DNA from 2 places in the Mesorhizobium sp. M8A.F.Ca.ET.181.01.1.1 genome. Region 1 is predicted to be linked to the other one. Evidence: riboswitches for the same ligand, from Rfam matches in the RefSeq annotation. Region 1 holds a riboswitch; the other holds the start of a gene.
The links. A riboswitch is a leader RNA that binds a small molecule or an ion and turns the genes downstream of it on or off. The one in region 1 is predicted to bind S-adenosylmethionine.
Positions count from the first base shown of each region.

Region 2: it holds a riboswitch for S-adenosylmethionine, as region 1 does, so the genes downstream of both, EN824_RS27780 (O-succinylhomoserine sulfhydrylase) here and EN824_RS29400 (homoserine O-acetyltransferase) in region 1, are expected to answer to the same signal.

Region 1 covers NZ_SRTV01000011.1:103,066-118,804, reverse strand. The annotation lists gene EN824_RS29415 (sugar kinase) at 1-850, shown strand, start outside; gene EN824_RS29410 (prephenate/arogenate dehydrogenase family protein) at 847-1,782, opposite strand; gene hisC (histidinol-phosphate transaminase) at 1,805-2,914, opposite strand; SAM riboswitch at 3,052-3,129, shown strand; gene EN824_RS29400 (homoserine O-acetyltransferase) at 3,251-4,420, shown strand; gene metW (methionine biosynthesis protein MetW) at 4,542-5,156, shown strand; gene EN824_RS29390 (glycosyltransferase family A protein) at 5,475-6,398, shown strand; gene EN824_RS29385 (DUF1194 domain-containing protein) at 6,463-7,266, opposite strand; gene EN824_RS29380 (ABC transporter ATP-binding protein/permease) at 7,366-9,183, opposite strand; gene EN824_RS29375 (methyltransferase domain-containing protein) at 9,320-10,108, opposite strand; gene gloB (hydroxyacylglutathione hydrolase) at 10,329-11,096, shown strand; gene EN824_RS29365 (cupin domain-containing protein) at 11,119-11,559, shown strand; gene EN824_RS29360 (lysoplasmalogenase) at 11,534-12,208, opposite strand; gene EN824_RS29355 (EamA family transporter) at 12,205-13,161, opposite strand; gene EN824_RS29350 (DUF3108 domain-containing protein) at 13,206-13,994, opposite strand; gene rpmB (50S ribosomal protein L28) at 14,254-14,550, shown strand; gene EN824_RS29340 (queuosine precursor transporter) at 14,731-15,414, shown strand; gene EN824_RS29335 (hypothetical protein) at 15,418-15,739, shown strand, end outside.
Region 2 covers NZ_SRTV01000009.1:214,989-230,727, forward strand. The annotation lists gene EN824_RS27755 (aspartate aminotransferase family protein) at 41-1,240, shown strand; gene argF (ornithine carbamoyltransferase) at 1,257-2,168, shown strand; gene EN824_RS27765 (Hsp33 family molecular chaperone) at 2,298-3,329, shown strand; gene apaG (Co2+/Mg2+ efflux protein ApaG) at 3,565-3,957, opposite strand; gene EN824_RS27775 (ceramide glucosyltransferase) at 4,178-5,329, shown strand; gene EN824_RS27780 (O-succinylhomoserine sulfhydrylase) at 5,357-6,547, opposite strand; SAM riboswitch at 6,604-6,681, opposite strand; gene EN824_RS27785 (2'-deoxycytidine 5'-triphosphate deaminase) at 6,822-7,916, shown strand; gene araD1 (AraD1 family protein) at 7,968-8,960, opposite strand; gene mmsB (multiple monosaccharide ABC transporter permease) at 9,164-10,450, opposite strand; gene mmsA (multiple monosaccharide ABC transporter ATP-binding protein) at 10,447-11,979, opposite strand; gene chvE (multiple monosaccharide ABC transporter substrate-binding protein) at 12,145-13,215, opposite strand; gene EN824_RS27810 (LysR family transcriptional regulator) at 13,508-14,497, shown strand; gene EN824_RS35375 (hypothetical protein) at 14,584-14,847, opposite strand; gene EN824_RS36190 (hypothetical protein) at 15,130-15,462, opposite strand; gene EN824_RS36195 (Stf0 family sulfotransferase) at 15,466-15,739, shown strand, end outside.

The sequences.
Region 1 (15,739 bases):
TCAGGGAAAATTCATCGCCTCGGACGGCGTCCAGATCGCCTCGGGCATGGCCACGAGCGCGGCCTGCGCCGCACGTCGTCTCGGCGCCGAGATATCGCTATGGGCGAGTGCTGGCGACGATCCTGTCGGCGATCAGCTGATCGCTGGAATCGAGGCCGAGGGCGTCGATTGCAGCCATGTGCGCCGCGTCAGCGGCGCACGCTCGGCGCTGGCCTCGATCCTGGTCGATGCGCATGGCGAGCGTATCATCGTGCCGTTCTACGACACGCGCGCGCAGGCTGATCCCGAAGCCTTGCCGTTTCCCGACATCACGGCGTTCGATGCCGTGCTGGCCGACGTGCGCTGGCCGGGTGCAGCGGCACTTGCCCTGAACGCGGCGCGCGCCGCGGGCAGGCCGGCTATCCTCGATGCCGATACCGCGCCGCTGGCGGTGCTGGAGCAACTGTTGCCGCTGGCCTCGCACATCGTCGCCTCCGAACCGGCAGTGCGTATCATCTGCGGCCACGCGTTGGATCTGGAGACCGCTTGCGAGGATCTCGCCTCCAGCACCGACGCCTTCGTCGCGGTCACCGGCGGCGCGGCGGGTACCTGGTGGTTCGATCGAAGCGCCGGATCATCCCGCCATGTCGAGGCGCCGAGGATCAAGGCGGTCGACACGCTGGCCGCCGGCGATGTCTTTCATGGCGCCTTTGCCGTTGGGCTGGCGGAAGCCATGGCGATCGAGCACGCACTGCGCTTTGCGAGTGCCGCCGCCGCGCTCAAATGCCTGCGCTTCGGCGGCAGGCTGGGCGCGCCGGATCGGGCGGAAACGCTCGCCATGATGGCAGCGACCTGGCCTGAAACAGCTTAGCTCTTTGCCGGATGCTCGACCGCCTGGCGGCCAAAGTCCGGCGCGTCGATATCCTGGCCCGCCTCGATGATCGAGCGGCGCACGGCGCGGGTGCGGGTGAACAGGTCGAAGAGTTTGTCGCCATCGCCCCAGCGGATCGCGCGCTGCAGGAACGCCAGATCTTCCGAGAAGCGCGCCAGCATTTCCAGGATGGCATCCTTGTTGTGCAGGCACACGTCCCGCCACATGGTCGGATCGGAGGCGGCCAGACGCGTGAAATCGCGAAAGCCGGAGGCGGAATATTTGATCACTTCCGTCTTGGTCACCGATTCCAGGTCGTCGGCGGTGCCGACGATGTTGTAGGCGATGATGTGCGGCAGATGCGAGACGATGGCCAGCGTCATGTCGTGATGCTGCGGATCCATCGTGTCGATGTTGGCGCCGCAGCGGCGCCAGAATTCCGACAGCCGTTCCAGCGCCTCCGGATCGGTGCCCGGCACCGGCGTGAAGATGCACCAGCGATTGTCGAACAGGTCGGCAAATCCGGCATCCGGGCCGGATTTTTCGGTACCCGCCAGCGGATGGCCGGGAATGAAATGGACGCCCTCAGGCACATGCGGCTGCATCTGCGCGATGACTGAGGCCTTGGTTGAGCCGACATCGGTGAGGATCGCACCTTTTTTTAGCGCCGGCGCAATCTCCTGCGCCACCGCACCGGATGAGCCCACCGGCACCGAGACGATGACCAGATCGGCATCACGCACAGCTTCCCTGGAATCGGTGGTGTAGGAATCGCCTAGTCCCAGTTCCTCGGCTCGCTTGAGCGTTGCCACACTGCGCGTCGAGATCGCGACATGGCGAGCCAGGCCTTCGCGGCGAATGACGCGGGCCAGCGACGAGCCGATCAGGCCGATGCCGACCAGCGCGATTTTTTCGAACATCGGTGATGCCATGGTGTGTAACTTTTCAGGCGTTCTAGCTTTTCAGGAATGTCTTGAGCGCGGCGACAACGCCGCGATTGGCCTCTTCGGTACCGACGGTCATTCGCAGCGCGTTGGGAAAGCCGTAGCCTGAAACGCGCCGCAGAATATAGCCGCGCGCGCTCAGATAATCATCCGCCGCAGCCGCCGAATGCCTCTGGTCGTCGGGAAAATGAATGAGCAGGAAATTGCCGACGCTGGGCGTCACGCGCAGTCCGAGTCCAGTCATCTCCTCGCTCAGCCAGGCGAGCCAGGTCTCGTTATGCGCCACGCTGCGCTCGACATGGGCGCGGTCGCGGATCGCGGCGATGCCGGCCTCGATCGCGGTCGCATTGACGTTGAAGGGGCCGCGCACGCGGTTGATCGCATCGACAATGTGCATCGGACCATACATCCAGCCGATACGCGCTCCGCCGAGACCGATCTTGGAGAAGGTGCGGGTCATCACCACGTTCTCGGCGCTGCCGGCCAGCTCGATGCCGGCTTCGTAATCGTTGCGGCGGACATATTCGGCATAGGCCGCGTCCAGCACCAGCAGCACGTTTTTCGGCAGTCCGGCATGCAGGCGACGCACCTCCTGGAACGGCACATAGGTGCCGGTCGGATTGTTGGGATTGGCCAGGAACACGATTTTCGTGCGCGGCGTCACAGCCGCCAGCATCGCATCGATGTCGGCGCGCTCGTCGGTCTCCTTGACCACGACCGGGGTGGCGCCGGCCGACTGGATGTAGATCTTGTAGACCATGAAGGCGTGTTCGGTGAACATGGCCTCGTCGCCGGGCGCGAGATAGGTCTGTGCCAACAGGCCAAGGATCTCGTCGGAACCGTTGGAGCAGATGATGTTCTGCGCGTTGAGGCCATGCACCTCGGCGATCGCCTCGCGCAACCGCCTGGCGGTGCCGTCGGGATAGATGTCGAGTTTGCCGGCGACCTCACGCGCGGCCTCGATCGCCTTCGGCGACGGCCCAAGCGGGTTCTCGTTCGACGACAACTTGTAGACCTTGGCGACCCCGGCCGGCGCCGTGCTCTTGCCGGGCACATAGGCGTCTATGTCCATGATGCCCGCGCGGGGGGTTGGACGTGCCTGATCCGGTGTCTGGTTCATGTCTTGCAAAATCCGTCGAAAATGCCTCCATCCGGAAGCCGCTGCGGAAATACAAGCCATGGCCGGCAATGTCGAGAGGCGGCACTAGTGCCAGCCGCCGCCATTGACGGCGAGGCGGGCGGGTTCTAGAAGGGCGGTGACAGTTCCGTGGTGATTTGGCCGGTCGGCTTGCAGCCACGTTAAACAATTCGCTAAAGGGCCGTTTGCGTGACGTAACCGGCTTTGCGAAGGCAATGCCGGTTTTTTATTGTCCGCTACCGGCCCGGACGACCGCATCGGCGCCGCGAAAATCAGCGGAGATTTTCGCAAGAAACGATGCAGCAAGAGAGATTAGGAATGGCCGCTCTGCGCGCAGCAAGGACCAACAACGAGGTCGACAATCCGTCGAGCCTGGTGTTGCGTTTCGGACCCGACAAGCCGCTCAAGCTCGATGCCGGCACGGTGCTGTCGCCGTTCCAGATCGCCTATCAGACCTATGGCGTTCTGAACGATGCCCGTTCCAATGCCATCCTCGTCTGCCATGCACTGACCGGCGACCAGCATGTCGCCAACACCAATCCGGTGACCGGCAAGCCAGGCTGGTGGGAAGTGCTGATCGGCCCCGGCAAGATCATCGACACCAACCGTTTCTTCGTCATCTGTTCCAACGTTATCGGCGGCTGCCTTGGTTCCACCGGGCCGGCTTCGACCAACCCCGCCACGGGAAAGCCCTATGGGCTCGACCTCCCTGTCATCACCATCCGCGACATGGTGCGTGCGCAGCAGATGCTGGTCGACCATTTCGGCATCGAGAAGCTTTTCTGCGTGCTGGGCGGTTCGATGGGCGGCATGCAGGTGCTGCAATGGGCGTCGAGCTATCCCGAGCGGGTGTTCTCGGCACTGCCGATCGCCACCGGCGCACGCCATTCGTCACAGAACATCGCCTTCCACGAGGTCGGGCGGCAGGCCGTGATGGCCGATCCGGACTGGCATGGCGGCAAATATTTCGAGCACGGCAAGCGCCCGGAAAAGGGGTTGGCGGTGGCGCGCATGGCCGCCCACATCACCTATCTGTCGGAAGCCGCCCTGCACCGCAAATTCGGCCGCAACCTGCAGGACCGCGAAGCGCTGACCTTCGGCTTCGATGCCGATTTCCAAATCGAGAGCTATCTGCGCCACCAGGGCATGACCTTCGTCGACCGCTTCGACGCCAACTCCTACCTCTACATGACACGGTCGATGGATTATTTCGACCTTGCCGCCGACCATGGCGGCCGGCTGGCGGACGCCTTTGCCGGCACGAAGACCCGCTTCTGCCTGGTGTCCTTCACGTCGGATTGGCTGTTCCCGACCGAAGAGAGCCGCTCGATCGTGCACGCGCTCAACGCCGCCGGTGCCTCGGTTTCCTTCGTCGAGATCGAGACCGACCGCGGCCACGACGCCTTCCTGCTCGACGAACCGGAACTGTTTGCCGCCATCAACGGCTTTATCGGTTCGGCCGCGCGCGCCAGGGGGCTCGGCGCATGACCCCGAAATGTTGCAGACTTTTCGGACCACGGTCATGCGTCAGACGGAAAGGCGAAGCCATGACCCAGAAAAATTGCGGACTTTTCGGACCATCGTCATGCGCCACTCAGGAGGCGAAGCCATGAGCGTCAATGGCAGCCAGCGTGTCGACCTTGAGGTCGTCGCCAACCTCATCCCGCCGCAATCGCGCGTGCTTGACGTAGGCTCCGGCGACGGCTCGCTGCTCGAATTGCTGCAGGAAACCAAGCAGGTCGACGGTCGCGGCCTTGAGCTTTCGCAGCGCGGCGTCAACGAATGCGTGGCGCGCGGCCTCTCGGTCATCCAGGGCGATGCCGACATGGATCTCGAATTCTATCCCGACAAGGGTTTTGACTTCGTCGTCCTGTCGCAGACCCTGCAGGCCACCCGCAACCCGAAGCTGGTGCTCGACGAACTGCTCCGGATCGGCAATCGGGCGATCGTGTCCTTCCCCAATTTCGGCCATTGGCGGGTGCGCCTGTCGCTGTTCGTCAAGGGCCGCATGCCGGTGACCAAGGATCTGCCCTACTCCTGGTACGACACGCCCAACATCCACTTCTGCACCATCCGCGACTTCGTCAATCTGTGCGAGGAGCTTGGCGCGACGGTGGAAAAGGCGACCGCGCTCGACGCCAACGGCCAGAAGATCGGCCTGTCGATGCCCTGGTGGTTCTGGAATTTCTTTGGCCAGCAGGCGGTGTTTTTGTTGAAGCGATAAGGCCGCCGTCGGCCTCCTATGCCAGGACATCCGTGGCCTTGTGCGGATGTTCCACGCCGTCGGCCAACACCACATGGACGCAACCGCGAAGAGCTTCCGCCAATTTCAGCGGTGGCAAAAGTGTTGCGGTTGAAGCGCTAGGCGCCGGAATTCACCATTCCCTTGTCGTCAGAACGACGGCACAATGGGTGACATAACAGGTTGTTTTTTGTAGCGTCGCACTTAATCCCGATGAGGGCCAGCCAGGGGGAAGTCCGATCCATTCAACCATCCTGAAGAGCTATCGGAAAGTGCATTTTCGCGCTGGAAACAGCTGACGTGGAGCATTTGCCCCTCATCACGGTCATCACCCCGACTCACAACCGGCGCCAAACGGTGCTCCGCGCGGTGGAAAGCGTGCTTTCTCAGAGCATGGCGCGGTTTGAGCATATCGTCGTCGACGATGGCTCGACCGACGGGACGGAAGCGGCGCTTGCGCGCATTCGCGACCCTCGGCTGATCTATGTCGGCGCGAAATGGCGCGGCGCCAATGCCGCCAGGAATGCCGGCATCGAGCTGGCGAGGGCGCCCGTGGTGACTTTTCTTGATTCGGACGATCTCTTCCTGCCACACCGGCTCGAACGGACGCTGGCATGGTTCGACGACAATCCGGCGCTCGAAGTCCTGCTCTCCTCATATGTCTCGGTGAAGGGTGGCCGTGGCACCGCCTGTGTCAACCGCGGTGCCTTCCTCAATCCGGCGATGCTGGAGCGGGCGGTGGTTGCGCAGACGGCCTTCATCGCCGGGTCGGCGATAACGGCGAGGCGAGAGGCTTTGCTGGCCATCGGCGGCTATGACAGCGACATTCCCCGGATGCAGGACCGGGAGCTTCTGCTGCGCTTCGCACAGCGCTTCGGCGCGCAATTATCGGAAGATATCGATTGGACGAAGCACAATTCGCAGAATTCGATTTCGGGCCGCCGGGACGGCTATGTCGAAGCCTATGCGATCCTGATGAGTAAGCACCCGCACATCGCTCGCTCTTACCCCCATGTCCCACCCTTTATGATCACGCGGCAGATCATCGCCGATATTCTCCGGGGGCGGATACCACAGGCATTTGCTGGATACATGGCCAACCGCTCGTCCGACGCGCTTGGTTATTCATTGCCGGAACTGATCGCCGGTTATCTCTACGGCCGCCGCTGGCGGCGCGGCCTCTACGACGAAGTTCGTGGGAAGTTTGGAATTCCACCGGCCTGACCTGGCGGCAGCTCAGCGATCGAGTACGGCGCGTTGCAGGGGCCTGCCTGGCCCACGGCCAGGCCTATCGGTCCAGTTCCGGGAAATAGGGATCCGACAGGAACCGCCTGTCCCGTTCTCCCAGAAGGCAGTCGATCGGCGCGTCCATCTCGGCGGGCATGATTTTGGGCTTGTCCTGAATGCCGCTGACTTCGAGAATCAGCTTGCGCCGGATCGCCGTTGAGAATTCGGCGGCCGCATGGATCGGCAGCACGAAGGAACCAGGTCCGCCGGTCACGCACTGCGCATAATACTGATCGAGATGGCTGAAGGTCGGTGATGGCTTGATCAGGATCGGCAGGCCGTTGATGACGATGCCCTTGGCAATGGCCGCATCGCGCGTCACAGTGACCGGCGGCCCGATATTGTTGGGGCCGTCGCCAGATATGTCGATGACGCTGCGTTCGCTCGCGAAATTGGTGCCGTCGAAAAGCTCGGCGCCGAAAGCAAGCGCGCTCGAAATCGAGGTACCGCGGAAACTCCGGAAAGGGCGGGCCGCAAGCTTGTCGGCAAAGCTGTTGGCGCTCTGCGCACTGTCGATGATCTGCCAGCCGATGACCGCGTCATCGCGCACCGTGCCGGCCCACTCGAAATAGGCGAGCGCAATGCGCCCAGTATGGCCGGAACGGACCGCCTGGATGAAATCGGCGTGCCGCAGCGCCTCGACATAGCCGGCGCGTTGAAGGGCGAACTCGGTCTCGTCCATCGACAGCGAGATATCGACCGCCAGCACCAGTTCGACGTCGACGGCCAGCGTATTTGGCGCCGAAGGAACCGGGGCGGCCTCGGCGCAAGCCAGGCAGGCAAGCAGGCTCATTATCTCAAGCATGGCCAGCACGAGCGATGTTTCGATCGCGACATTCGCTCGCGATCACGGCGAAATAAAGCTTGTGGCAGGCGTGGCCGCCCAGTCCGAATGCCGGCCGTTCTATGTCTTGCGCCGAGCGGCGACTGGCGGCGGTTCGATGGCGCCCGCCCTGACACGGGCGGGTTTCAGCGGGGGCACGCCGGTATCCTTCACGATCGTCAGGGAACGCGGGAAGAACTGATTGTTGTGCAGGCCGCGCCCGATATTGATGATCGCGGCACCTTTCAGATGCTTATCCATGAGCGACAGCACACGCCTCAGCGACGGGCCGTCGAACGCATCCATCGCTTCATCGATGATCACCCATTTCGGCTTCCGCAAGGCAAGCCTGGCGAAGGCGAGCGATCGCTGTTCGTCATCGCCCAACTCACGCTCCCAGCGGGCCGACCGGTCGAGCGAGGATGACAGCCGATCGAGGCCGACTTCGGCAAGCACCGCCGAAATATCGGCATCGCTTGCCGGAGCGACACCATAGGGATGGTCGAGCACCTCGCGCAGCGTACCGGCGGGGAAGTAAGGGACACGAGGCACGAAGATGGGGGCTTCTCCCGCCGGCATGCCGATCTTTCCGCCCCCCCATGGCCACAGGCCGGCAATGGCGCGGAAGAACAGCGTCTTGCCGGCGCCGGGCTCGCCGGTGATCATCACGCGCTCGCCGACATGGATTTCGACATGCTGGTCGGAGAGCTTCGTACAACCCTCCGGCGAGGCCACCTGGAGTTTCTCGAACGTCAGGCTGCCATTGGCGTTTTCATCGAAGGAGATACGCTTCTCCTTGTCGTGCAGCACATCGGTTTCATCGAGCGCGATGCGGAAGTCGGCGACACGCATCAGCGTGGCACGCCAGTCGGCGATGCTGCCGATGTTGTTGATGAACCAGCGCAACGATGAATGCACCTGGTTGAAGGCGCCGACCGCCATCATCAGCCCGCCAAAGCTGATATCGCCCGAGAAATAGACCGGCGAGGCAACCAGGATCGGGGCCACGACGGTGATCCAGCCATAGGTGTCGGTTACCCAGGACAGGTTGATCTGGGCGGTGTAGATGCGCCGCATGGCACCCAGCACCGTGCCAAGGTCGAGTTCGAGCCGTCGCCTGGCGTCATCCTCGCCCCGGTACAGCGCGATGGCATCGACGTTCTCGTTGACGCGCACCATCGAGGAGCGCAGCTCCGCTTCGCGCGTATAGCGGTCGCTGTTGAGACGGATGAGCGGCCGGCCGACCAGCCAGCTCAGCCAGGAGGCGGTGCCGGCATAGAGGAACGCCGCCCAGACCATGTAGCCCGGTATCGCCAGCGACAAGCCACCAATGTGGAACACAAAGCCCGAGGACAGCTCCCACAGCACGCCGACGAAAGACACGAGCAGGATGAACGACTGCAGCAGGCCGACACCAAGATCGGTCGACAGGTCCGACAGATGCGCGGCATCCTGCTGCATGCGCTGATCGGGATTGACGCCGATGGCGCCGGCATTGGCCAGCCGGAAAGCACGCGCCGGCCGCATCCACTGGTCGATCAAATCCAGCGTCAGCGCCTCGCGCAGCTTCAGCCGGATCATCTGGTTGAGCCATGTCTGGCCGATGTTGAGCACCAGCAGCCCGCCGGCGATCATGGCAAAGACGAGAAGCTGATGCAGGAAGGCGGCCATGTCGCGGCGCGCGAGCGCATCGTAAAAGGGTTGGTTCCAGCGATTGAGCAGAACCTGGCCGATCGACGTCGCGACGATGACGGCCATGATGCCGGCCGACGTCCACAGCAACCATTTGCGAACCGGCGATCCGATGAGCGCCCGTTTGATCGTCGCCACCTGATCGCGCAGGCTGCTGGCCACGGCGACCGGTTGAACGGTGGCCTGATTGTCCAGTTGATCAGCCATGGCCGAGATCCTTGCATTCAGTAGCGAAGCTGAAACCGGATGAAGAGAGCCGACGGCGGCAGCCCTCAAGCACTCCGCGAGCCCAGCACGACAGATAGGTCGGAAACATGCCGCGCGATGCAAGTTTCCATTGCGATCACGAAGGTGTCACTTGCCGAGCCGACGATGCTGCACCCCTTCCCTCGGCCCGGCGGCCGAGCCGCGTCGCGCCATGCGGCGACAGCACCGGCATGAAGACGCGGCGAGATGCGCGCTGGGCCACCGGCACGCCTTGATAAAGCCGCTTCTGCGCTTCCACCACGATGACGCCGGAGAAGATCGGCCACAGCCGCCGGCCGGCACGCTCCAGCACATTGTGGAAGCGCATCATGAAGTGCCGCCGCGATGGCGGGAAGAACAGGGCATCGGACCAGGCGGCCGGCGTGAAATTCGCCTCGCGCAGCAGTTCGGTGAGCTGCCCGCGTGAGAACGGCCGCCCGTTGCCGAACGGCGTATGCTCGAAGCGCGCCCAGACACCGCGCCGGTTGGGTACCACGATGACGACGCGCCCCGCCGGCGACAGGACCCGCCAGATCTCGTTCAGCGTTTCGCGCGGGTTCTCGACATGTTCGAGCGAATGGACGAGCAGCATGCGGTCGATGCAGGAATCGACCAGCGGCAGCTCCTCGTCGAAGACCAGTGCCGTTGCCGTCGGCCCGGTCGCCGGCCAGACCACGGCGCCCTGTGTCGCCGGCATGAAGGCGAAGACCCGCTCGGCATCGGAGCCGAAGCGCTCCAGCCAGGGCAAGGTATAGCCGAGGCCGACCAGCCGCTCATTGGGCACCGCGGCCCATATCGACGACAGCGCCATGGTGATCGAGCGCTCGGCGAACCGGCCGAGCGTTGTCGAATAGAAGGAGCGAAGGTCGACGATGTCGGAATGCATGTCAGGGATGTAGCCGTGATATCGGCTGGATTCAACAAAAGGCCCAAGTGGTCGGTGCGGCGGATGTCATTTTGACATCCCAGGATGATTATTCGCTTTGTCACCCGGGATGACATTCACGCAGCGGCGCCCTATGTCTGCGGCCGATGCAACAACTAAAAATGTTAGAGCGTCTTTTGTGCGTCCAGCTGGACGCACGGCGCTCTAATGGAGAGACGCGATGCCGGTCGAAATCGAACAGTTCATGTGCCGCACCGACAATTTCGGCGTCTTAGTGCATGATCCCAATAGCGGCCAGACCGCGATCATCGACGCGCCCGAGGAAGCGCCGATCCTGGCCGCCATCAAGCGCACCGGCTGGACGCCGACGATGATCCTGACCACGCATCATCATATGGATCACGTCGAGGCCAACCTGGCGCTGAAGGAGCGCTTCAAGCTGCGCATCGTCGGCCCGGAGGCGGAGAAGGCGAAAATCCCCGGCATCGACGAAACGGTCGAAGAAGGCTCCGTCCTTCATCTCGGCGATGAGCGCATCGAGGTGATCGCCACGCCCGGGCATACCGCCGGCCATCTCTCCTACCATCTGCCGGCAGCGAAAGTCGCGTTCACCGCGGATACGCTGTTCGCGCTGGGTTGCGGGCGGCTGTTCGAATGCAAGCCGCCGGTCATGTACGAATCGCTGAAGAAGCTCGCAGCCCTTCCGGCCGAGACGACAATCTATTGCGGCCACGAATACACGCTCGCCAATGCCCGTTTCGCGCTGAGCGTCGACCCCACCAATTCGGCATTGAAGGAACGCGCCGCGCGGATTGAAGCGCTGCGGGTCGACAACAAGCCGACACTGCCGACGACGATCGGCGAGGAACTGTCGACCAATCCCTTCCTGCGCTGGCACGATCCGGCAATCCGCAAGCATCTGGGCATGGAAAGGGCCGGGGATGCCGAGGTCTTCGCCGAGATCCGCAAGCGCAAGGACAATTTCTGAGCGCCATGCGAGCTTCCTGCCGATGACCAGTTCCGCGCAAATCATAGCAACGCTCGCACTGAAGCCGCATCCGGAAGGCGGCTGGTATGCCGAAACCTTTCGCGACGAGGCCGGCGGTGCGCGCGGCCATTCGACCGCAATCTATTTTCTGCTGGAACGGCACCAGCTTTCAGCCTGGCATCGGGTCAGGGATGCCGCCGAGGTCTGGCATTTCCATGCCGGCGCGCCGTTGGCGCTGTCGATGTGTGAAGAAGGCGGCGCCGTTATCGAGCAGGTTCTCGGCATCGACCTCGCGGCGGGCGAAAGGCCGCAAATCGTCGTGCCGGCAGGCTGGTGGCAATCGGCGCGCAGTCTGGGCGAGTGGACGCTGGTCGGCTGTACCGTCGCGCCGGGTTTCGATTTCGCCGCCTTCGAACTGGCCGAGCCGGGCTGGCAGCCTAACCGAGCAGGAAACCCAGGGTAATGGCGAGCTGGGCGGCGTAATACAGCACCCAGACTGCGACGCGCATCCAGGCGCGATGCGGCGAGATGGCGGCCACCAGGAATTTCTCCGTGGCAAGCAGCCCGTCCGATGCCATGAACAGCACGGCGCCGCCGATCACCCAGATACTGTTTGTCGTCAGCGCCGACATGCCCATCGCCAGGATCGCAAGGACATAGACGGCGATCGGGATACGCAGGCCGGGGCCGACACGGCGCCAGAGCGCTGCCAGCATCACGATCGCGAACACCCCCATGGCCAGTGCAATCGCGCCTCGCCAGGATTCGGCGGAAAGCAGCTCCAATCCGCCACCGCTACGCAGGAACAGCGCGACATAGACGATGTGGGCGACGAGAAAGCTCGCCAGCCCGCCGAGAAATGCCCTTTCCCCGTCGCGCGACAGGAAGGCGTCGCCGATCGCGCTCAGCGCAAGGGCGGCAACCAGCAGCAGCGGGCCGCCCTGCATTGCGGCGAGTGCGGCGAGCATGGCCACAGAGAGCGTCTTTGCCGCCGAGCGGGCCAGCGTCGGCGGCATGCCTGATGTGAAGGCATAGATCACCGCCGCCACCATCGAAAAGATCAGCGTTGCATTGGCGTTGGCGTCGATGCCGCCGGCAAACGGCATCGTCATGCCCTGGCTCCGTCTTCGGATGCCCGGGCTCCACCTTCGGATACCCTGGCTCCGTCTTCGGATGCCCCGGCTCCGCTCTCGATAGCAATGGACTTGCGCAGAAACAGCGACTTTGCCGCCAGCGCCGCGCCGCCGGTGATGAGCACGCAGGCGGCCAGAATGCGCAACGAAGGCTCGGCGACGCCAGCCGCGATCAGCACCAGCGTCGACAAAAGCGGCGCCGCGTAGCTTACCGCACCCAACACCTGGATGTTGCCGCGCTTGACGCCGATGTCCCAGGCATAGAAGGCCGCGCCCACCGGCATCAGGCCAAGGCCGAGCACGGCCAGCCACTGGCCGGCGCCGACCGGCAGCACTGTTTCCTCGAGCGCCAGGTGGCAGGCGAGCGACAGCACGGCGGTTGCCGCGCAGAACCAGGTGACGATGCTGGTCGGCACCGACGGGAAACGTCGCGACAGCAGTGAATAGGACGACCATAGCAAGGCGCAGACGGCGGCCATGGCATAGCCGAAGGTATAGCGAGCATCGAAGGCCAGGCCGCCACCCTTGGTGACGATCAGCACGGTGCCGGCAAGGCCGAGCAGCGCGCCGACGACATGGTGCCACGCCAGTTTTTCGCCCGGCATCAGCGCCGAGCCGAGCACGATCAGCAGTGGCCAGAGATAAGCAATCAGGCTCGCCTCCACCGCCGGCGCGTTGCGCAGCGCGGTGAAGTAGAAGAAGTGGTAGCCGAACAGGCCGGCAATGCCGATCACCCACACCTGGGGTGGGATTTTCTGGCCCCTGTCGGCAGCCGGCATGAACAGCCGTGCGACTAGCCCGACACCGGTGCCGATCGAGAAGGTGATCGCCGACAACAGGAATGGCGGCACCTTGCCGGATGCGTCCGTCAGCAACGCCAGCAACGCCCACATGGCGACCGCCGAAAAGCCGATCAGTGTTGCGCGCCCCATTTTGTCTCCAGTGGCGCGCCCCATTCTGTCCCCGATGGCCTGCCTTATTGTACCGCTTCGAAACGTCCGGCGCTGATGGTCAAGGTGCCGATCTGCGTTCCGACCGTAGCGTGGATCGGCGCATATACGCCGGTTTGGCCAAGCGGTGCAAACGTCACCATCATGCGGCTCTTGCTCTTGAGATAATTGAGCGCCTTGCGGCCCTTGCGGTAGCCTGCCACCGGCTCGAAACCCATCTGGCAGGTGACTGTGTCGCCCTTGTAGCCCGGCACCGAGATCGTTCCTTTCGAGGCGTAGGTCAGCGTCAGGTCGGCGCGCATCTCACCATCATAGAACTTGACCTTGCGGCCGCAGACCTGGTCGGGGCTGTCGGCATGGATGACGGTGGCGGCCATCGGATCGAGTACCGATGCCAGATCGCCGGCACCGAGCGGTATCCAGGCCTTGGGGTCGCGCTTGCCCGGCGCGGGGATGACCTGCGTCGACGCCACGTTGCCATTGGCAAAGCGAATGTCGATCGAGGATGCCTTCTTGCCGGAAGTGTAATCGGCACGGAATGCCTGCGGCACCATTTTCTGCCCGGAGATCGTACCCTTGGACGAGATTGTGCCACGCGTGTCGTCGAACAGCTTGGCCAGACCCGCTGCGGAGACGGTGCCATTGATCGCATAAACGCCACTCTGATAGCTGCTGGAGAAAGTCGATCTCGCGATCGAGAGCCCCAGGAACGACACCGTGTATTCGCCCTTGAAGGATTGCGGCGACGCAGCCGACGCGGCGGACGGCAAGGCGATGGCAAGCGCGGTGACGAGCGCGTGAGACAAACGAGGCATGGCGGATCGGATCCTTGATTTTGGGCCGGAGGCGGGCGACTCCGGTCTGGCATGTCCCTATGAGACCGCTTATAGGGGGAAATCCGGCCTTAATATGAAATGCCGGGCGGTTCCGTGGCGAAGCCGGAGCTTGACGCCCCGGTGAAATGCAACTATGGAACGCCAACTTTTTCCATAAGGCCGCCTGACCAGAACCGCGCGCCACCCGGCGTGGGCACAAAGGTTTGGCAGGTCACGAAAGAACTGAAGGTTAGAACCCATGTCCCGCACCTGCGAACTCACTGCCAAAGCAGTCCAGACCGGCAACAATGTGAGCCACGCCAACAACAAGACCAAGCGTCGCTTCCTGCCGAACCTCGTCAATGTGACGCTGATTTCGGAAGCGCTGAACCAGAACGTGCGCCTGCGCATCTCAGCCAACGCGCTGCGTTCGGTCGAACATCGTGGCGGTCTCGACGCTTTCCTGGCCAAGGCCGACGTCAAGGAACTGTCGCAGCGCGCGCGCCTGCTGAAGAAGCAGATCGCCAAGAAGCTCGCCGAGCAGGTCGCTGCGTAACATCAGATAAGGCGGGGGACGACCGCCCCGGCCAACCTCTTGTTGGCCTCTGGCCAATCTTTTGTTGGCCACTGAGCATCGGATAGATCCGCAAGGCTCGACAATCCGATGCCCAACTGCGAAGCGGGCACCGCCCGATCGGCATGATGCTCCGCTGGTTCCATTACCCAGGATAAAAAAATGTCTTCTTTTTCGCGATACCTGCCTTTCGTGGCCGCCATGGCGCTTGTCGTCGTGGCATCGAACATCCTCGTGCAGTTTCCCATGCAGGGCCAGATTGGCGGCCTGTCGCTCGCCGACGTTTTGACCTGGGGCGCGTTCACCTACCCCTTCTCCTTCCTGGTCACCGACCTTGCCAACCGGCGCTACGGACCTGCCGTGGCGCGCCGCATCGTCTTTGTCGGCTTCATGACGGCGGTAGTGTGCTCGATCCTGATCCCACCCTTCCTGTTTCGCCACGGCTTCATCGAATTCGAGACGTCGGCCGACCGGCTGGTGCGTATCGCGGCCGCTTCGGGCGCTGCCTTCCTGACCGCGCAATTGCTCGACGTCACCGTGTTCAACCGGCTGCGCCGGCAGAGCTGGTGGCGGGCGCCGATCGTCGGCACGCTGGTCGGATCGGTGTTCGACACCGTCGTGTTCTTCGGCGTGGCCTTTTCGGCCGCCTTTGCCTTCGCCGGCCCAAGCGACAGCTTCGCGCTGGAGAGCGCCCCGTTGATGGGCGTGTTTCATGTCGAGGCCATGCGTTGGGTGTCCTGGGCGCTCGGCGACCTCAGCGTGAAACTGATCATCGCTGTCGTGGCACTGATCCCTTACCGGCTGCTCGCCGCCCGCTGGAGCCAGCCGGCCGTTGCCGCGGCCTAAGCCGTGATTCCCTGGATCCAGCTGGACTCCGCGAAAACGCCTGATGGCCAACAGGAACTGCGGCTGAAACGGCGCGGTTCCGAATTCTCGATCATGCTCGGCACCAACGAGTTGATGAACAGCCGCCTCAGCGGATCCGAGGAGGCGCTGGCGAAACTATCCTGCCAGAGGATCGCGGGCCATCGGCAGCCGAGGGTGCTGATCGGCGGACTTGGCATGGGTTTTACGCTGCGCGCTGCTCTCGCCGAACTGGGCAGAAATGCCGAAATCGTTGTCGCGGAACTGGTGCCGGCCGTCGTCGCCTGGGCGCGCGGCCCGATGGCCG
Region 2 (15,739 bases), on a different contig from region 1:
TGGCGGCTTTTTTGATTTTCCGGTACCGGAGACGCATATAATGAGCGGTTCGGCGCTTTACGAGACCTTTGCTCGCGCACCCCTGGCCTTCGACCATGGGGAAGGCACCTGGCTGGTTACCGACAAGGGCGAGCGATATCTCGATTTCGCCGGCGGCATAGCTGTCAATTCGCTTGGCCACGGCCATCCTCATCTGGTCGCGGCCCTTACCGAACAGGCGGCGAAGCTCTGGCACGTCTCCAATCTCTATGAGATCCCGGGGCAGAGCCGGCTTGGCGAACGATTGGCTGATGCCACCTTCGCCGACAAGGTGTTCTTCACCAATTCCGGCGCCGAGGCGCTGGAATGCGCGATCAAGACGGCGCGGCGCTACCACTTCGTCAAGGGACATCCCGAGCGCTTCCGCATCATCACCTTCGAAGGCGCCTTCCATGGCCGCACGCTGGCGACCATCGCGGCCGGCGGCCAGTACAAATATCTCGAGGGCTTCGGACCCAAGGTCGAAGGCTTCGATCAGGTCGGCTTCGACGACATCGACGCCGCTGAAAAAGCGATCACGCCCGAGACCGCCGCGATCCTGATCGAGCCGGTGCAGGGCGAGGGCGGCATCCGCCCGGTACCGACACAGTCGTTGAAGCGTCTGCGGCAGCTCTGCGAGCAGCACGGCCTGTTGTTGATCTACGATGAGGTTCAGTGCGGCATTGGCCGTACCGGCAAGCTGTTCGCGCATGAGTGGTCGGGTGTGACGCCCGACATCATGGCAATCGCCAAGGGCATTGGCGGCGGCTTCCCGATGGGCGCCTGCCTTGCCACCGATGAAGCGGCCGTCGGCATGACCGCCGGCGTGCACGGCACCACGTTCGGCGGCAATCCGCTGGCAATGGCGGTCGGCAACGCCGTCCTCGACGTCGTGCTGGAAGATGGATTTCTCGAGGATGTCCAGCGCAAGGCGCTGCTGATGAAGCAGGGGCTTGCGTCGGTAGCCGACGAATTCCCCGAGGTGATGGAGGATATCAGGGGCACCGGGCTGATGCTCGGCCTCAAATGCGCGATGCCCAACGGCAAGGTGAACATGGCGCTGCGCGACCAGCATTTGCTGGCGGTTCCGGCCGGCGACAACGTCATTCGCCTGCTGCCGCCGCTGACCGTCACCGATGCCGAGATTCACGAAGCGCTCGGCCGCATCCGCGCCGGCGCCAAGGGCCTGTCGGAGGCCATTGCCTCCGCCGCCGCGAAGTAATCCGGAACCATTCCTGATGTCAGTTCGCCATTTCACCGATCTTTCCACCGTTTCCGAAGGCGATTTGCGCTTCATGCTGGATGATGCGGTGACGCGAAAGGCGCGTCTCAGGGCCGGCGAGCGGACCAAGCCGCTCGAAGGCAAGGTGCTGGCCATGATCTTCGACAAACCGTCGACGCGCACGCGCGTTTCTTTCGACGTCGGCATGCGCCAGCTTGGCGGCGAGACCATCATGTTAACCGGCACCGAGATGCAGCTCGGCCGCTCCGAGACCATCGCCGACACCGCCAAGGTGCTGTCGCGCTATGTCGACGCCATCATGATCCGCACCACCTCGCACGAGCGGCTGCTAGAGTTGACCGAGAATGCCACCGTTCCGGTGATCAACGGGCTGACCGACGACACCCACCCCTGCCAGCTGATGGCCGACATCATGACTTTCGAGGAGCATCGCGGTCCGGTGGCCGGCAAGACCATTGCCTGGACCGGCGACGGCAACAACGTGCTACACTCGCTGCTCGAGGCCTCGGCACGGTTCCGCTTCAATCTCAACGTCGCCGTACCCGAAGGCAGCGAACCGGCGCAGAAGCATGTCGACTGGTCCAAGGCGCATGGCGGCAAGCTGCATTTCACCCGCTCGCCCGAAGAAGCCGTCGACCAGGCCGACTGCATCGTCACCGACTGCTGGGTGTCGATGGGCCAGGAACACCGTGCCCGCGGCCACAATGTCTTCTCGCCCTATCAGGTCAACGCGGCGCTGATGGCCAAGGCAAAGCCCGACGCCCTGTTCATGCATTGCCTGCCGGCCCATCGCGGTGAGGAGGTGACCGACGAGGTCATCGACGGACCGCATTCGGTGGTCTTCGACGAGGCCGAAAACCGGCTGCACGCCCAGAAGGCCGTGCTTGCCTGGTGTCTCGGTGCTTGATGTGTCTTGTTGCTTGATATGTCTTGGCGCCTGAAATGCCCAGGCGCTTGATCTGCGGGGGCGCGATGCCTATCTGCGCCGCATCACGCAAATCAAGCGCGTTTGGACGCATGTGCCCACCAGGGCCGCATGGCCGCGCCCTGGAGCTTTGTCATGTTGGAAAGCCATCAAGTGACTGAACATCACCCCAAACTCGGCGAGTTCGGCTACGCCGGCGACGATCACGTCGTTCCCTTCGAAGTCGGTCCGCTCGACGTGCGTGGCCGCACGGTGCAGCTCGGGCCGATGCTCGACGCCATCCTTGGCCGCCACGACTATCCCGAGCCGGTCGCCCGCCTGCTGGCGGAAGCCTGTGTGCTGACGGTGCTGCTCGGCACCTCGCTCAAGTTCGAAGGCAAGTTCATCCTGCAGACCCGTACCGACGGGCCTGTCGACATGCTGGTCGCGGACTTTTCCACGCCCTCGGCGCTGCGCGCCTATGCGCGTTTCGACGCGGATCGGCTCGAAGCGCTGGTCGCGGCCGGCGAGACCTCGCAGCAAACGCTGCTTGGCAGCGGCGTGCTGGCGCTGACCATCGATCAGGGCGCCCATACGCAGCGCTATCAGGGCATCGTCCAGCTCGACGGCGAAACGCTGGAAGACGCGGCGCGCACCTATTTCCGCCAGTCGGAACAGATCCCGACGGATATCAGGCTCTCGGTCGCCAAGCTGCTGACGCCCGGTATCGGCGGTGCGCGCGAGCAGTGGCGCGCCGGCGGCATACTGGCGCAGTTCCTGCCGCAATCGCCCGAGCGCATGCGCGTCCCGGACCTGCCGGGTGGCGATGGCGATCCGCGCGAGGAAGTCCACGATCCGGCCGATAATTCCTGGCAGGAACTCCTCGCCTTGCTGGGCACCATCGAGCCGACCGAGCTGATCGACCCGACCATCGGCGCCGAGCGGCTGCTCTATCGCTTGTTCCACGAGCATGGCGTGCGCGTCTTCGGCGGCGTCCCGGTCACCGACCAGTGCTCGTGCTCCAGGGACAAGATCCGCGATATCCTCGAAGGCTTCTCCGCGCAGGAGATCAAGGACAGCACCGAGGATGGCGGCATCCACGTCGCCTGCGAGTTCTGCTCGACCCAGTACGACTTCGATCCGGCCGAGTTTGCGGCTCAGTAAAGCTAGTCCCTTCTCCCCGTCACTATACGGGGAGAAGGTGCCGGCAGGCGGATGAGGGGCAGCGCCAGCGTTAGTACAGGAGCTCCTTGGCTCTATCTGAAGAAATTCTCGCAAGCTCGGCGCTGCCCTCATTGTCCTGCCGGACGGTCGTCACTCGAAAAGCCAAGCAATTGGCTTTTCGTCCGCTTCGCGGACCATTCCTCAACTCCCCCGTATAGTGACGGGAGAAAAGACGCTAATTCACCGTGCGCCTTGTCCCCGGCAGATCGAGCGAGAAGGCGGGGATGGCGATGTCGAAGGTCTCGCCGCGCTTGTTGCGCATCGTGTAGCGTCCGACCATGATCCCGGACGGTGTCGAGAGCGGGCAGCCGGACGTGTATTGATAGCTGTCGCCGGGATTGAGTTCCGGCTGGTCGCCGACAACGCCCGGCCCGCGCACTTCCTCGACCCGGCCGGCGCCATCGGTGATGTGCCAATAGCGCGACAACAACTGCACGAACTCGTCCGACTGGTTGTCGATCGTTATCTGATAGCCCCAGACATAGCGGTTCTCCGAGGGATCCGAACGGTCCTCGAGATAGAACGGCCTGACCTGCACTTCGATGTTGCGCGTCACGGCGCGGTACATGAGCGGCTCCAAAACAACCCGATGACTTTCAGCGCTCCCGGTGAGCAGGTCAACGTGCGCGTCTTGTCGCGGCTGACCTTGAACCGCAGGTGCCGGCAAAGAATGTCATTTAAGTGACACACGACAATGGTGGTGTGCACGAACCGGGCGACTCGGCGCTCTGTCGAACTGTTGAAAACGGCCACGATGCCGGCCGCCTTTCCGGAGTGACCAGATCTCGATGGAACTCACCTTCATAGCCGCCTCGCTTTCGACCGCACTCATCCTTTCAAACGCCGCCAGCATTTCGCTCGCCGCTTCACAGCTGAAACGGCGCAACACGATCGCCCCGCCAGCCGGCAAGCCGCAACCGGTCTCGATCGTCGTCCCGTCGCGGGGCGTCGAGCCGTTCACGCATGAGACGCTGGAACGCGCCTTCGCCCTCGACTGGCCACGCTACGAACTGATCTTCTGCGTCGCCCATCCCGACGATCCGGTGGTCAAACTGATAAACAGGGCGATTGCCCGGTTTCCCAAGGTGCCGGCCCGGCTGCTGATCGGTGACGACCGCGTCAGCGCCAATCCAAAGCTCAACAATTGCGTCAAGGGTTGGGAAGCGGCACGCCACAACTGGGTCATCCTTGCCGATTCCAACGTCCTGATGCCGAGGAACTATGTCGAGCACATGATGGCGGCATGGCGGCCCGACACCGGCCTTGTCTGCTCGACGCCGATCGGCTCGCGGCCCGAGGGTTTCTGGGCCGATGTCGAATGCGCCTTCCTTAACACATTGCAGGCCCGCTGGCAGTATGCCGGCGAGGCGCTCGGCCTCGGCTTTGCCCAGGGCAAGAGCATGCTGTGGAACAAGCCGATGCTGGATGCCAATGGCGGCATTCGGGCGCTGGCCGCCGAGATCGCCGAGGACGCTGCCGCCACCAAGCTGGTGAACGGCCTCGGCTTGCGCGTCAATCTCGTTGCCGCGCCCTTCGAGCAGCCGCTCGGCCAGCGCACGCTTGGCGAGATCTGGTCGCGTCAGGCCCGCTGGGCGCGCCTGCGCCGCGTCACCTTCCCGCTGTTCTTCGCGCCCGAAATCCTGACCGGCGCGGCGGTGCCTCTCGCGCTTGCCCTGGTTGCTGCGGCGAGCGCCGGCATCAGCCTCTGGGCAACCGCGATTGCCGTGTTGGCGGCCTTCTACCTTCCGGAGTGCGCACTGGCCTTGTCCAAGGGCTGGTACCTGTCGCCGCGCATGGTCGCGGCCATGATTGCGCGGGACGTGATGCTCCCAACCCTCTGGGCGCGCGGCTGGCTCGGCGGCGCCGTCGACTGGCGCGGCAACGTAATGACCATCCGCACCAAGGCGGCCGAACTGGAGGAGACGCCGTCGCGCGCCTGATCGCCGCGACCGACGCTCCCAAACAGCCTATTTGGCGGTCTTCAGCGCCTGCGCGATGTCTTCCAGCAGGTCGTCGGCGTCCTCCAGGCCGACCGACAGCCTGAGCGTCCCTGGCCCGATGCCGAGTTCGGCGCGGGCCTCGTCGCTCAGGTTCTTGTGCGTCGTCGTCGCCGGATGGGTGATCAGGCTCTTGGCATCGCCGAGATTGTTCGAGATCAGCACGATGTCGAGGGCGTTCTGCAGCGCGAAGGCCGCCGGCTTGCCGCCCTTGACGTCGAGGCAGATCAGCGTCGAGCCGCCCGACATCTGCTTCTTGACGATGGCGGCCTGCGGATGGTCGGCGCGGCCGGGATAGATGACGCGGGCGATCTGCGGCTGCTCGGCCAGGAAGTCGGCGATCCTGCCGGCGCTTTCCGTCTGCTGGCGCACGCGCAGCGGCAGCGTTTCGAGCCCCTTCAGCAAGGTCCAGGCATTGAACGGCGACAGGCTGGGGCCGGTGTGGCGGAAATAGTCGTGCAGGTTTTCGTCGATCCACTTCTTGTCCGACAGGATGACGCCGCCGAGGCAACGGCCCTGGCCGTCAATATGCTTGGTGGCCGAGTAGACGACGATGTGCGCACCAAGCTGCAACGGCTTCTGCTGCAGCGGCGTGGCGAAGACATTGTCGACGACAAGCCGCGCGCCGATCGAATTGGCAAGCGAGGCGACGGCTGATATGTCGACGACTTCCAGCGTCGGATTGGTCGGGCTTTCCAGGAAGAACAGCTTGGTGTTCGGCCTGACCGCCTTTTCCCAATTGGCGATATCGGTGCCGTCGACCAAGGTCGCCTCGATGCCATAGCGCGGCGCCAGCGTCTCGACCACCCAGCGACAGGAGCCGAACAGCGCGCGCGCCGCAATGATATGATCGCCGGCCTTGACGCTGCACAGAAGGGCCGCGGTCACCGCCGCCATGCCCGACGCCGTGGCGCGCGCGTCCTCGGCGCCTTCGAGAGCGCACATGCGCTTTTCGAACATGTCGACGGTCGGGTTGGCGTAACGCGAATAGATGAAGCCAGGCTCTTCGCCCTTGAAGCGGGCTTCCGCCGCCTGGGCGGTTTTATAGACATAGCCCTGGGTCAGGTACATCGCCTCGGCGGTTTCGCCGAATTGGGAACGCAGGGTTCCGCCATGCACGAGTGCCGTCTGAGGTTTCCAGTTGCGCTTCTTGGTGCTCATCGCTTTGTTCCAGACACAAAAAAACCGGCCGCGAAAGTCGCAACCGGTCCATACGGCCTTGCGGCCCGACGGTCCTTTAGCGACTTGTTTAACGTGGCTGCAAGCCGACCGGCCAAATCACCACGGGATAACGACCCTTTAGACCCGCGCCACGCTTGCGTCAATTGCCGGCTTCATTAAGAGGTTTGTACCAAGGCAGGTTCCGCAAAAGTGCCCAGTGGTTTTGCGGCAAGAACCTGCACCAAAAGAGACCAGTCTTGGGCGGAGCCAGACTTTGCGGCAGACAGGCATTCTTCCCGATCAGGACATTTCGGCGCTGTTCAAGTCCGGCGCGCTGAAGTCGCCGCGCGCGCTCGATGCCGATCAGATCCAGCCGGCGAGCCTTGATCTCAGATTGGGGAAAAAGGCCTGGCGGGTGCGCGCCTCGTTCCTGCCCGGCCCCAACCACAAGGTCTCGGAAAAGCTCGATCGGCTGCAACTCCACGAGATTAATCTGACCGAAGGCGCGGTTCTCGAAACCGGCTGCGTCTATATCGTGCCGCTGCTCGAAAGTCTGGCCCTGCCGGCTGGCATTTCGGCTTCGGCCAATCCGAAGAGCTCGACCGGGCGGCTCGACATCTTCACCCGCGTCATGACCGATCGCGGCCACGAGTTCGACAAGATCGCCGCCGGCTATCACGGCCCGCTCTATCTCGAGGTCAGTCCGCGCACTTTTCCGATCGTCGTGCGCACCGGTTCGCGCCTGTCGCAGATCCGCTTCCGTACAGGCAACGCACTGCTATCGGAAGCCGAACTGCATGAATTGCACAACGCCGAAATGCTGGTCGCCACCGATCCGCCGAACATTTCCGGCGGCGGCATCGCGCTGTCGATCGATCTCAATGGCGACAAGGATGGGCTGGTCGGCTATCGCGGCAAGCACCACACCGGCCTCGTCGATGTCGACAAGCGTGCCGCACAGGACGTCGTCGATTTCTGGGAGCCGATCCACAAGAGCGGCGCCGGCGAACTGGTGCTCGATCCCGACGAGTTCTACATCCTCGTCAGCCAGGAGGCGGTGCATGTGCCGCCGCTCTACGCCGCCGAGATGACGCCCTTCGATCCGCTGGTCGGCGAGTTCCGTGTCCACTATGCCGGCTTTTTCGATCCGGGGTTCGGCCATTCGGCGTCCGGCGGCACCGGCAGCCGGGCGGTGCTCGAAGTGCGCAGCCACGAAGTCCCGTTCATCCTCGACCATGGCCAGATCGTCGGCCGGCTGGTCTACGAGCACATGCTGAAGCGGCCGCGGGCGCTTTACGGCACCGACCTGGGCTCGAACTACCAGGCGCAAGGCCTCAAGCTCTCAAAGCATTTCCGCGCGGTGCGCTAAGGTCGAAGCTGCCGATCTCCCCACGAGAGGGGGATGACGCCCCCGTGGCTTTTACAGCGCCTTCACCGCCACCTTCACCGGCTTTTCGATTTCCAGCGGGTTGCGCAGCGGCAGGCCGAAATCCCCTGCCTCGATCTCGAACACGTCGCCTGCTTCCGTGTTGATGCCGTCGGCGAAGGATAGCGTCGCGGTGCCGAACATATGCACATGCACGTCGCCCGGCTGGCGGAAGGCCGAATATTTGAAGTGGTGGTGTTCGAGATTGGCGATGGTGTGCGACATGTTCGTTTCGCCCGACAGGAACGGCTTCTCCCACAATGTCTTGCCGTCTCGCAGGATGCGCGACGTGCCGCGGATGTCCGAAGGCAGGTCTCCGATCAGGATTTCCGGCCCGAACGAGGCATTGCGCAGCTTGGAGTGGGCGAGGAAGAGATAGTTCACGCGCTCGGTCACATGGTCCGAGAATTCGTTCGACAGCGTGAAGCCGACGCGGAACGGCGCGCCGTCGTCGCCGATGACATAGATCCCGGCGACCTCGGGTTCTTCGCCGGCATCCTTGGCAAAGGCCGGCGACATCAGCGCCGCGCCAGGCGCGACCGCCATGGTGCCGTTGCCCTTGTAGAACCATTCCGGCTGTACGCCGACCTGGCCTTTGGCGGGTTTGCCGCCTTCCAGCCCCATGCGGAACATCTTCATCGAATCGGTGAGCTGCTCCTCGCCGTCGGTGCTGAGCTTCTTGTGCATGGAATCGCGCGTCGCGGCCGACCCGAGATGCGTCAGCCCCGTGCCGGTCAGGTGCAGATGCGCCGGGTCGGGGTGATTGATCGGCGACAGGAGCCGTCCTCTCTTGTAGGCGGCGTCGAGATCGACCGTCTCGCCAAGTCCCTTGCGTTCGATCAGGGCGGCCAGGCCGACACCGGTGCGGGCGGCCTCCATCGCCAGCGAATAGACGCTGCGCGCGCCGTTGATGATCCGGGTCTTCCCGCCGCTGCGGGCAACGACACGGATCGTCTCGGCGTCGTCGAGAATCTGCGAGATCAGCATGATCAGTCCTCTCTCATTTTTCCGTGTCCGGCTGCCATCGGCAAAATCCTGACCGGCGCGGCGCGGAAACGCGCCACGGTTGAAACGCTTCGTCCGGATTGCGTTCGCGAGCCTGGTCCTTCCCCGGACTTCTTGGTGCCGACGGGCTGCCGGCAGCTTCGCGATCTAGAACCCGTATGCCTCCTAGTCCTCGCCTCCAGCCCTTAAGCCTTGTTCTTGTTGTAGACGTCGAAGATGACGGCTCCGAGCAACACCAGTCCCTTGACCACCTGCTGCCAGTCGACGTTGACGCCCATGATCGACATGCCGTTGTTCATCACGCCCATGATGAAGCCGCCGACCACCGCGCCGATCACCTGGCCGACGCCGCCCATCGCCGAGGCGCCGCCGATGAAGACGGCCGCGATCACGTCGAGCTCGCTGCCGAGGCCCGCGGCCGGCACGGCCTGGCCGAGACGCGCGGCGATGATCAGGCCGCCGAGCGCCGACAGCACGCCCATATTGATGAACACCAGAAGCGTCAGCCGCTCGGTGTTGATGCCCGACAATTGCGCTGCCTTGGGGTTGCCGCCCATCGCGTAGATGCGGCGGCCGATGGTCATGCGCTTGGTAACGAAGACGAACAGCGAGATCAGCACGCCCATGACGAGCAGCACCACCGGCAGGCCCCTGTAGCTGGCGAATTCATAGACCAGGAACAGCGCCAGCGCGCTGGCAACCAGCGTCTTGATGACGAACAGGGGGAAGGGCTCGGCCTCATAGCCGTGGCGCTCGCGCTTGCGCCGTGTCCTCACCCCGAAATAGGCATAGGCCAGCACGGCGATCAGCCCCAGCACGACCGTCGTCATGTGCAGCGTCAGGCCGCTGCCCAAAATGGTCTTGCCGGCCGCGTTCACCGTCGGCGCAACCAGCGTCAGCGGGCCGATCACATCAGGGATGAAGCCGGAGCTGAGTGCCTTGAAGCCGTCCGGAAGTGGACCCACCGAGGAGCCGCCGCCCAGCAGCGCCTGGCAGATGCCGCGGAAGATCAGCATGCCCGCCAGCGTCACGATGAAGCTCGGTATCCGGTGGTAGGCGATCCAATAGCCTTGCGCCGCGCCGATCAGGCCGCCCACGATCAGGCAGACGATCGAGACCACCAGCGGATTGCTGAGCGGTCCGAGCTGCCAGATGACCATCATGTTCGCCGCCAGCGCGCCGATGAAACCGGCGACCGACCCGACGCTGAGGTCGATGTAGCCCGAAACGATGACCAGCAGCATGCCCAGCGCCATCACGATGATGAACGAGTTCTGCTGCACCAGGTTGCTGAGGTTGACCGGCTTGAACAGCGTTCCCGACGTGGTGAACTGGAAGAACAGCATGATGACGATCAGCGCGATAATCAGACCATATTCGCGCAGGTTCGTCGTCAGCGCCGAGACGGCGATGCGTGGACGCTGTTCTTCGGCGATGTTGCCTTGCGGGGCGGGGGCGCTGTCGGTGCTCATGCTGCTTTTCCTTCTCCACGAACGATGGCCCGCATTATTTTTTCCTGGCTCGCGTCCGCCGCGGGCATTTCGCCCACGATGCGCCCTTCGTTCATGACATAGATTCGGTCGGTGATGCCGAGCAATTCCGGCATTTCCGACGAGATGACCAGGATCGCCTTACCTTCAGCGGCGAGGCGCGCGATGATCGTGTAGATTTCGTACTTGGCGCCGACATCGATGCCGCGCGTCGGCTCGTCGAGGATCAGAACTTCCGGGTCGGCGAACAGCCATTTCGACAACACCACCTTCTGCTGGTTGCCGCCCGAAAGATTGCCGGTCATCTGATAGACGCTCGATGCACGGATGTTGGTCTTCTTTCGATAGTCGTTGGCAACGGCGAGCTCGCGCATGTCGTCGATCACACTGTGGCGCGAGACGCCGCCCAGATTGGCCAGCGTTATGTTGTGCTTGATATGATCGATGAGGTTGAGACCGTAGGTCTTGCGGTCCTCGGTCACATAGGCGATCCCGTGTTGGACCGCCTTGCTCACCGAGGAGACGTCGACCGCCTTGCCCTTGAGCAGCACTTCGCCGGTGATGCGGCGCCCATAGGAGCGGCCGAACAGGCTCATGGCGAATTCGGTGCGGCCGGCGCCCATCAGCCCGGCAATGCCGACCACCTCGCCCTTGCGCACGTTGAGGTCGATGCCCTTGATCACCTGCCGCTCGGCATGGATCGGGTGATAGACCGACCAGTTCTTCACTTCGAACACGACCTCGCCGATGTCAGGCTCGCGCGGCGGATAGCGGTCGTCGAGCGAGCGGCCGACCATGGAGGTGATGATGCGGTCCTCCGAAATATCCTTCTTGGCCAGCGTCTCGATGGTACGCCCGTCGCGGATCACGGTAACCTTGTCGGCGACCCGGTTCACCTCGTTGAGCTTGTGCGAGATCAGGATCGAGGTCATGCCTTGCCGCTTGAATTCGAGCAGCAGGTCGAGCAGCGCCTGGCTGTCCTTTTCGCTGAGCGATGCGGTCGGCTCGTCGAGGATCAGCAGCTTGACTTCCTTGCTCAGCGCCTTGGCGATCTCGACCAACTGCTGCTTGCCGACGCCGATATTGGTGATCAGGGTCTTTGGGTCCTCCTTGAGGCCCACCTTCTTCAACAGGGCGCTGGTGCGCGCCTCGTTGGCGTTCCAGTCGATGACGCCGTATCTGGCGTGCTCGTTGCCGAGGAAGATGTTTTCGGCGATCGACAGCATCGGCACCAGCGCAAGCTCCTGGTGGATGATGACGATGCCCTTGTGTTCGCTGTCATGGATGCCCTTGAATTGGCATTCCTGGCCCTGAAAAATGATCTGGCCGTCATAGGTGCCGGAGGGATAGACGCCCGACAGCACCTTCATCAGCGTCGACTTGCCGGCGCCGTTCTCGCCGACAACGGCGTGGATCTCACCTTCCTCCACGCTGAGGTTGACGTTCGACAGCGCCTTCACGCCGGGGAACGTCTTGGTGATGTCGCGCATCTCCAAAATCGTCGAGGTCATCAGGGCAAGCTCCTCCTAGACTTTCTTGTTTTTACGCAATTCCTGACGGAAAACCGCCGCGCACTTTTCCTGGAATTGCTCTAGGCCGGCAGAAACAATACCGGGGTCGCTTGTGAACGAAAAGGGGCCCTGCGTTGCGCAGGACCCCTGATTTTATAACCGGGATTACTTCAGGTCTTCGGCCTTGATGTAGCCGGAATCGACGACCATCGCCTGGTAGTTCGACTTGTCGACCTCATGCGGCGTCAGCAGGATCGAGGGAACCACCTTGACGTCGTTGTTGTAGGTCTTTTCATCGAGGCCTTCCGGCTTGCCGCCCGAGAGCACCTTGTCGACCAGCTGCACAGTGGCCTTGGCCAGTTCGCGGGTGTCCTTGAACACGGTCGAGTACTGCTCGCCCGAGATGATCAGCTTGACTGAGGCGGTCTCGGCATCCTGACCGGTCACGATCGGCCAGGGCTGTGCGTCCGTGCCGTAGCCGACGGCGCGCAGCGAGGCGGTGATGCCGCGCGACAGGCCGTCATAGGGCGATAGGACGCCGTCGACGCGGCTGCCGTCCGAGTAGTTGGCCGACAGGAGGTTGTCCATGCGAGCCTGGGCGGTGGCGGCGAGCCAGCGCAGCGTGCCGACCTTGTCCATGCCGGTCTGGCCGGACTTGATCTTGATCGAGCCGTCGTCAATCAATGGCTGCAGGACGGAGATAGCACCGTTGTAGAAGAAGAAGGCGTTGTTGTCGTCGGGCGAGCCGCCGAACAGTTCGACGTTCCACGGCTTGGTGTTCGGGAAGCGCTCCTTGAGGCCCTTGACCAGCGAATTCGCCTGGATCACGCCGACGCCGAAATTGTCGAAAGTGGTGTAGTAGTCGACATTGGCGGTCTTCTTGATCAGGCGGTCATAGGCGACCACGACGACGCCTGCGTCGTTCGCCTTCTGCAGCGCATCCGACAGGGTGGTGCCGTCGATCGAGGCGATGATCAGCGCCTTCGGGCCCTTGGTGATTTCGTTTTCCAGCTGGCTGAGCTGGTTGGGGATGTCGTCCTGCGCATACTGCAGGTCGACAGTGTAGCCGAGCGCCTCGAGCTGGGATTTGACGGCGTCGCCGTCATTGATCCAGCGCTGCGAGGTCTTGGTCGGCATCAGCACGCCGACAAGACCCTTGTCGGCCGCGTGCGCCTGATAGCTCATGGCAGCGATGCCAAGGGCCGCGACGGCGGCCAGCGTCTTGATGATTTTCACGTTACTCTCCCTGGTTGATGGACGCGACACCTCGGGGCTTCGCGGGCCGCGCAGCCAGACAGGAGCGCAAAGGCGCCGCTGTCGGCTTTATCGATCTCCGGTATCCTCCCAATCGGCTCCGCGACACAGTTTCAATCGATACGATTTTGTTCGTTACCGACCCTTGCATCTCGGAGCGCGCGAAGGGTGGGTCCCTTTGCCATAACTGTCAAATGCGATCTTTGGTGGTTGCTATACCGAAACCGGTATGATCTAGCATGCGGAAAGAAACCGGCGGAAAGGCTGGAAGATCATGGCGGCATTGCGCGATCCCGATGCTATTCCAGTAAGTTACGAGAAGCTCCCGGGAGATGGGGAGACACTCCTGCGCAGTGGCTTGAGCTTGCGCCACATGCGCATGATCGCCGCCCTCGACGATCACGGACGGGTGAGCGCGGCGGCCCAGGTCATGAACATCTCCCAGCCGGCCGCCTCGCGCATGATCGCCGAGATGGAGGCGGTGCTTGACGTAAAGCTGTGCGAACGGCTGCCGCGCGGCGTGACCCTTACCCCCTACGGCCAGGCGCTCGCCAGGCGGGCCCGGTCGATCCTGCTCGAGATGCGCGAAGCCGACCGCGAGATTGCCGAGCTCAAGGCCGGCAAGGGCGGCTCGGTGTTCCTCGGTGCCGTGACCGCGCCGGCGATCGAATTGGCCGTACCGGCGATTCGCGAGATCCGCCGCATCTACCCGCGCATCGAGATCACCATGCAGGTCGAGACGTCGAACGTGCTCGCCCGCGAGCTGATCGCCTCGCGCCACGACTTCATCATCGCCCGCATTCCCGACGACCTCAATCCGCGGCTGTTCGAATCCCGTGTGATCGGCGTCGAGAAAGCCTGCCTGATCGTGCGCCGCGGCCACCCGCTCGCCGGGGGCAATGTGGTCAGGCTGGAAGACACCGCCGCCTATGACTGGGTCTTCCAATCGGGCGGTTCGCCCTTGCGCCAGGCGATGGAAAGCAATTTCCTGAACCGCAACATCGCGCTGCCGGACCGGATCTTGAACACCAGCTCGCTGCTGCTCACGCTGGTCATGGTTGCACAATCCGATGCCATCGCACCGGTCTCGGTGCAGGTGGCGAAGTTCATCCAGAATCCGGACGGGCTTGCCGGCGCCATCGATGTCGTCCAGACCGAGTTCGACATCGAGGTCAGGCCCTACAGCCTGATCACGGTCCGGAATCGCGTGCTCTCGCCGGCGGCCAAGATGCTGCATGATTTCATCCTGCGCGAAGTAGGGTGACGGAACGAGAACCGACACCGCGCGTTCAGAAGCGATCGGCATGCGCGCTGGAGCCTGTTTCGGGCGAGGGAACGAGGTGTCGATGGTCAACAACTCGAGAGGTTTTTATGGAACGTCGGAAGTTTCTTACTGGAATGCTTGGCGTTGCGGGGGCAGTGGCATTTGCAAGCGTGGCCGGACCCGGCCGCGCGGTTGCCGGTATTCCCCAGGGCACCGGAATTCTTGATGAGCTGGACAAGCCAGATCCGGCTGTCTTCGAAGGGGACGACGAAGTCGCGCTGGAGCAGGTCTCCCATCGCAGCGGCCACCATGGCCACGATTACCACGATGACTACTGGCGTCGCCGCCATGGACGCCGCCGCGGCTGGAGACGGGTTTGCCGCAGCTACTGGCGCCACGGCCGCCGCCGCGTCCGCTGCTGGCGCGAGCGCGTCTGGCTGTAATCGCTTCTGCGGTTGACGCAAAGGCCGACCACCACAACGTGGCCGGCCTTTGCGCGTACGGCGTTGATCGACCAGTGTAACGTGTATGGCCTGCATTTTGCCTTGGCGTGAGGTCGAATCTACGGAACCATATGAGCCTTTGTTCGTTGAGGCGCTGTTTAAGCGGAGCTTTGACATGTCGAGGGGCGATCAGGAAGAACGGCTTTCTGCAATCGAGGTCGGACAGGCCGCGGGCAATCCGCACGCATGAAAGGCGTGGCGATACTTACCGAAGCCCGTAGCGGTTCCGAATGGCTTGGCAGTCTCACAAACAGCACGGGATTGTTCGGCAACTCCGCCGAGTGGCTCGACACGACCAATCTCGGGTGCAAGCCGAAATCCTTCGATGACCTGCTGTCCGCCGTGATCGATCGCGGCGGGACCGCGAACGGCACGTTCGCCGTCAAGCTGTTTCCACGGCACCTTCACTGGTCGCAGGCCAAATATGGAGCCGACTTCCTGGCGGAATGCGGCCGGCGCCATGCCATGGGTTTGGTCCTGCTGGAGCGGCGGGACCGTCTTCGCCAGGCGATTTCCTATTGCCGGGCGAAGGCGTCAGGCCATTGGAGAAGCACGATGGACGGCGCGGACCTGGTTCCGCAATACGACTTCGCCGGCATCTGCCAGGCCTATTTTCTGATCGAGCAGAGCTATGCCTTCTGGGAGGCATATCTGCGGCTGGCCGATCTGCATTACGATCACTTTTTCTATGAGGATCTGTTGGACGATCCTCGTCCGTACGTCGCGTCGGTGGCTCGGC